DNA from 2 places in the Bacillus sp. LQ01 genome. Region 1 is predicted to be linked to the other one. Evidence: riboswitches for the same ligand, from Rfam matches in the RefSeq annotation. Region 1 holds a riboswitch; the other holds the start of a gene.

The links. Region 1 has a riboswitch for S-adenosylmethionine ahead of AC22L0_RS20630 (M20 family metallopeptidase). Riboswitches for the same ligand answer to the same signal wherever they lie in the genome.
Region 2: linked by a shared signal. The riboswitch ahead of AC22L0_RS09415 (ECF-type riboflavin transporter substrate-binding protein) and the one ahead of AC22L0_RS20630 (M20 family metallopeptidase) in region 1 are both predicted to bind S-adenosylmethionine.

The regions. Positions count from the first base shown of each region.
Region 1 is NZ_JBYEZL010000002.1:1,604,103-1,607,527, reverse strand. Features, by position in the region: gene AC22L0_RS20635 (Lrp/AsnC family transcriptional regulator) at 28-468, shown strand; gene AC22L0_RS20630 (M20 family metallopeptidase) at 638-1,843, opposite strand; SAM riboswitch class I at 1,932-2,033, opposite strand; gene AC22L0_RS20625 (AAA domain-containing protein) at 2,110-3,425, opposite strand, start outside.
Region 2 is NZ_JBYEZL010000001.1:1,809,615-1,813,039, forward strand. Features, by position in the region: gene AC22L0_RS09405 (macrolide family glycosyltransferase) at 1-841, shown strand, start outside; gene AC22L0_RS09410 (aspartate/glutamate racemase family protein) at 933-1,613, opposite strand; SAM riboswitch class I at 1,768-1,883, shown strand; gene AC22L0_RS09415 (ECF-type riboflavin transporter substrate-binding protein) at 2,024-2,572, shown strand; gene AC22L0_RS09420 (ABC transporter ATP-binding protein) at 2,583-3,425, shown strand, end outside.

The DNA of each region.
Region 1 (3,425 bases):
TAGAAAACACAACAAGGAGGCTACACAATGCAAAACGCTGTAAAATTGGATGAAATCGATCATAAAATTATGAACCTGTTATATGAAAATGCGAGAATTTCTGTTTCAGAAATAGGACGAATTATATCCATGACGCAACCTGCTGTAAAAGAACGTATTAACAAGCTTGAAGATCAAGGAGTTATAGCGGCTTATCGAACGAAATTTGAGCCTGCAAAAATTAATAAAAACATTCAAGCATTCATCATGTTTAAAACGAGCCAATGCTCTGATTTTATTCAATTTTGTAATGCCGCTCCTGAAGTAACAGATTTATACCGAATTAGCGGGGAATTTAATTATATGATGAAGGTCATGAGCGATTCGATGGATTCTCTCGCTACATTTTTAGACTCTTTAATGCAATTTGGATTATCGTCTCCTTTAATTGTTTTAAAGAGTGAGTTTGAGGAGAAATTGTCGTTCTAATAAAGGGATACGTATTATCCCCGGCTAACAGTAAAAGTTTTTCCTTTATGAGAAAAGCCAATGAAATCAATGATTAGTAAACAAAAAAAGAACATTGATATTTCAATGTTCTTTTTTATATCTCTACTTATGAATTAGATCTCTATTCGAAAAAAGCACCTTAATCCCCTTACCCCTGATTCCTCTGCGCCTCTCTAAACTCCTCCTTCACCTTCTCTAACAACCCTTCTTCCGTAATTAATCGATACGCTGTATTTGCTAATGCTTTTGCCGATGTAATTAATGCTTTATCTCCAAGTTCTGAACGTGCTGCTTCTCTAAATTCATTCGTATGTGCAATTAAATCATCTGGTCCGATTTTAATGTACGGATGAATTGTCGGTACGACTTGACTTACGTTTCCTGCGTCGGTTGAACCAATCCCTACTCTTTCTTTACGATTTACATCTTCACCTAATAGTTCTAGTTCTTCCGCTACGATATCGTTATATGTTTTTGTTACGAGTAATTCATCGATTTCATTTTGAAATTGATGGATTTTTACTTTTGCACCTGTTGCTAATGCTGCTCCCTGTGCAATGTTTCTTACTTTTTCTGTTACTTCCGCGCATCTTTTTCTCGTTGCTGCACGGATGAAGAATCTTGCTGCGGCATAGTCAGGAATAATATTAGGTGCTTTTCCGCCCTCTGTAATGACACCATGAATTCTCACGTCTGACGGGAGTTGTTGGCGAAGTGCGTTAATACCGTTATAGAGCTGAATAACCGCATCTAATGCGTTAATCCCTTCTTCTGGCGAAGCTGCAGCGTGAGCTGTTTTTCCGTAAAAATGAAAATCAAGTGGATCGACTGCTAGTGAAGGACTCGTTGTCGCTGTCTTTCCGCTCGGATGAATCATAAGCGCCGCATCAATGTCTTTAAATAAACCTGCCTTTACATAACTTGATTTCGCGCTACCATTTGGCCCGCCTTCTTCTGCTGGCGTACCAAACACGACAACTTCCCCGCCAATTTCTTCAAGCGTTTCTGATAATGCGATTGCTGCTACAACGCTAATTGTGCCAATTAAATTGTGACCACACGCATGACCTAGTCCTGGTAAAGCGTCGTACTCCGCTAAAAATGCGATTGCAGGTCCTTGTTTTCCAGAGCTTTTTCGCGCGATAAATCCCGTTTCATGTCCAGCTATATTGTGCTGCAACTGAAATCCTGCACTGCCTAGCAATAAACTTAACGTTCTAGAGGCATAAAACTCTTGGTTACCAATTTCCGGATTCGCATGAATATCATGACTTGTTTCTATGTACTTTTCCTTATTTCTTTCGATACTCTCTTCAATTGTTTTTCTTTGTGACGCTACTCCTGTCGCTCCCATTTTTCTTCCTCCTTTTATTTTCACATAAAAAAGCCTCTTTCTAAAAGATAGAAAGAGGCTTCTGTATATACAGTCAAAATGAGCTTCTTTCTTATCTTTCAAGTTACCTTGCTGGAATTGGCACAGTATTCATAACGAATCCGCTGCCGAGGTATCATAGGGCCAGTCCCTCCACCTCTCGTGATAAGAATTTTCATAAAATTATATTAAATTATTTTTTATTCTAAGTTCATTCCAAGTAAAAGTCAAGGAATTCCTATCCGAATTTACCGAATATCTAAAAATCCTTTTAATACACCAATTGTCTCAGGTGCTTGCAGTCTTGCACATACGTACGGAAATTCCGTACTACCTTCAAACATCATTTGAGATGTAAGCGGTGCGCCTGCCCAGAAGATTTCATCATCAATTACGATAAACGGGAATGCTTTATTTTGTCTTTGTAACTTTACATTTTTCAGTGGAACTGGTCCATCACTATAAACTGTTATTTGCGCATTTGTACGCATTAACGCTTGCCATACTCGCTTATCCACTTGTTTTGTACTTGGAAGTGAAATAATAATTTTTCGTTTTGAGGCTAAAATATCTTTTAATACCCCTTTCGTTTCCTCAAGATTCATTTCCATAAACCAGCGTAAACGTTTCGAAATTTTCCGTTCCCACAATTGTCTTGATGTCGTACGATCATACACATCTCCGTGACGTTCTATATGAGCTGTTAATTGTGATAACGCTTGTTTTCTCGAAAGGTTTTTACGCATATAATGGCAATCAGATAATTGAATGAACTTCCCTCTCGCCCTTGTCACTGCTACATTGACGAGGCGATGGTTTTTGTGATCAAAGAATAATATGCCAGGTCGTTCTTGCGGATAACTGTCAACCGTATCAAAGATCATCATATCTCTTTCAGAACCTTGGAACTTATGAACTGTCGCCGCTAAAACTGGTATGTTTTGATATTTCGTTCTCTGCAACATTTCTCTAATACACGTTGATAAAAAGCGTGACTGCGCCCTGTAAGGTGTCACAATACCAATTGATTGCACACCATCTAACAATCCGATTAACATCATTTGCATTGCTACTACACCAGACATAATGTTAAAACGTGAACCAGAAGCAGCATCTTTTAACGAAAAAGCTCCCATTTGGCTCGTATCAAATAAAACACTCGCTTCATTTGCGAACGGCTGCAATTGCGCAAGTTCTTTACGCTCTGAAACAGACGGATGATCGTGTACTCTATTTTTATAAATAAACGAATTCGTAAACTTCGATATATCCGCATGCATACGTCTTTGTTCCTGCAACATAAATAGGTTTGGGTGTGCTTCTGATTTATTAACAGACTCAACAATCCCAGCATGGTAAAACATATCTTCCCCAAGCCATTTACGAACGAGTTCATGATTTGCCATCGCAATTGGAGGTAACTGTAAAAAGTCACCGCAAACGACGATACGTTTTCCAAGTGAAGCAGCTAATGCAATTTGCGGAACATATGCCATACTTACTTCATCTACAACAACTAAATCAAATGTACGCTCATAAATAAGTGAATCAATGGCACATTTTG
Region 2 (3,425 bases), on a different contig from region 1:
ACAAGTTCCAGGTGTAGTGTCCTCACCTATATTTTTAATTCCGCCAGAATTTTTGAAGACATTACCTTTTCATCCAAATGCAGATATGCCATTCCAACCAGAGGAAATCTCTGAAAAATTACTAAATCAGATGGAACATAAATTTGGAGTAAAACCAAAGAATAATCTTCAATTTATGAATAATAAGGGTGATGTTTGTCTCGTATACACAAGTCGCTATTTCCAACCTAATAACGAATCGTTCGGAGAAAATAACATTTTTATTGGACCGAGTATTTCAAAGCGTAAAACAAATATAAAGTTTCCACTGGAATCACTTAAAGAAAAGAAAGTTATTTATATTTCAATGGGAACACTGCTTGAAGGACTCGAACCATTCTTTAATACTTGTATTGATACTTTTTCAGATTTTGATGGGATAGTTGTAATGGCAATTGGTGATAGAAATGATATTTCTAAAATTAAGAAAGCACCAGATAATTTTATAATTGCTCCATATGTACCTCAATCAGAAATATTAAATGAAGCAGATGTTTTTATTACACATGGCGGTATGAATAGCGTACACGATGCCATTCATTATAATGTCCCATTTGTAATAATACCGCATGATAAAGACCAGCCAATGATAGCGCAAAGATTAACTGAGCTTGAAGCGGCACATAGACTATTGAAAGAACATGTTAATGTGCACACTTTAAAAGAGGCCGTAACAGATGTTCTTTCAAATGAAAAGTATAAACATGGTATAAGAAAACTTAATGATAGCTTTTTAGAATGTGGTGGTTCAAAAGAAGCAATTGCAGTTATTGAATCTCTTTTAAATAAAGTAAAACTTTAATCGGTAGGGATTTTACTACCCATAAATAGCGGGATAAATAGTCGTAACTGTATACAAGCATAGAGGTTCTCACCTTTATGCTTGTATATTCTTATCCAGCAAATTGCACAGCAGTATTTGCGTGTAAAAAAGCAGTATCAAAAACGGGAACAGTAAGATCATTTTGGGAGATAAGTAAAGGTATTTCAGTACAGCCTAATAATATACCTTCAGCGCCGTTTTGAATTAATGATTTTGTAATTTGTAATAACTTTTCTTTAGATGTTTCTGAAATGATCCCTCTACTTAATTCATCTAATATGACATGGTGGATAAAGGTTCTTTCCTCTTCATTTGGGATAATTGTCTCAATGTTATATTTCGCTAATCGTGATTTATAGAAATCTTGCTCCATCGTTTGTTTTGTTCCTAATAGTCCGATACGCTTTATACTCTGTTCTACCATTTCTTTAGCACTTACATCACCAATGTGAAGAAGCGGGATAGATATTGCTTGTTCTACTTCCTCGGCAAATAGATGTACGGTATTTGAACACATTAATAAACATTCAGCCCCAGATTTTTCAACTTTCTTTGCAACTGTAACTAGTTCATTTTTCACTTCTTCATATTGATGATTTTGTAATAAAGTAGTTACTTCACCAAAGTCCATACTATATAAAACTAACTTTGCATTTTGATCGTATTGAGAGAGTGTAAGTGTATTAATATGTTTATAGTATAATGATGTAGATTCCCAACTTAATCCTCCAATCAAACCAATAACTTTCATAATGCATTCCTCCCGAAACGATTTTGAATTTATTATTTCATAATTCCGATAAGAATACAATGATTTAAATGATCTATTTAACAAAAAAATAAAAATAGTAAGAAAAGTGTTGAAATTTACATTCTTTAGTGCCATAATACGAATTACAAATTAATACTTATCCAGAGAGGTGGAGGGAACGGCCCTAAGAAACCTCAGCAACCCCTATGCAATTTTATAGGAAGGTGCTAATTCCGCAGAGGACACGATGTGTTTTTTGAAAGATAAGAGGATTCTTGAACGTGAAAGAAAATGACCTCTTATGTAAGAGGTCATTTTTTTGTTGTATAGAAAGGGAGTGTCGATGCATAATTCATTTTTAAATTAAATATAGAGTAATAAAAGTTGACTAATATGAGAGGGGAATTGTCATGAACAAATTATCAACAAAGTTAGTAGTAGCAATCGGTATTGGAGCAGCATTATACGGGATATTAGGACTTTGGGGATTTTCTATTGCACCGAATACATTTATTAAACCAGCATTAGCTATATTAACTGTTTTTGGAGCATTATTTGGTCCAGTGGCAGGACTGTTAATCGGACTTATCGGTCATACCGTAACAGATACGATTGCTGGCTGGGGTATTTGGTGGGGCTGGGTTATTAGTTCAGGTATTATTGGTTTTTCAATGGGGCTTATTCAAAAAAGAGTTGGTTTTAGTGTGAAAAACGGGTCATTTAACAAGGGGGATATTTCTTATTTAGCAATTACTGGGTTAGTTGGTATTGTCATTGCTATTATATTTGCTGGGGCATTCGATATTATTGTGATGGGAGAACCATTTGACAAAATTGTTATACAAGTATTAGGAGCAACAATTTCCGATGTCATCGTTTTCTTAGTACTTGGATTGCCACTTACAATTGGTTTGGCGAAATCCAATAAGAAACATACACATTTAAAAATTGAAAAGTAGGGATGTTAACATGCAACCAATTATTTCGTTTGAACAATTCACCTTTCAATATGGGCATGCTATGCAGCCTACTTTAAGTGATATTACCTTTCATATATACCCTGGGGAAAAAGTGCTAATTGCTGGACGAAGTGGCTCAGGAAAGTCGACATTAGCTCATTGTATAAATGGGCTAATCCCATTTTCTTACGAAGGGAATAGTACAGGTAACGTTTTAATTGCCGGTAAAGACCCGAGGGAAGGAAGTATTTTTGAACAAAGTAAACAGGTAGGAACAATTTTGCAAGATCAAGATGCTCAATTTATTGGTCTGACAGTAGAAGAAGATGTAGCTTTTTATTTAGAAAATGAATGTGTAAAGCAAGATGACATGAAAAAGATTGTTTCGGACTCATTAAGAAAGGTGAAGATGCATACGTTTCATAAACAAAGTCCACATGAATTATCAGGAGGTCAAAAGCAAACAGTTTCTCTAGCGGGTTTATTAACAACAAATGCGGATATATTATTGTTCGATGAACCGTTAGCTAATTTAGATCCACTAAGCGCCTTACATACGATAAAACTTATGAAAGATATACATGAACAATATAATAAAACGATTGTTATTATCGAACATAGAATAGAAGAAATTTTAAACCTGGATTTAGACAAAGTTATATTAATTGATGAAGGTAAAGTCATTGCGATAGGAACACCAAAAGAAATCTTAGCGTCAAATATATTACCACGTATCGGCTTAAGAGAGCCTATTTACATCGAAGCATTAAAGAGATTACATTTTGATAGTAATAATGACGTAATATATCCAATGGAAAACCTTCAAAAAGAAAAGGTAAGCAATGTTATAAAA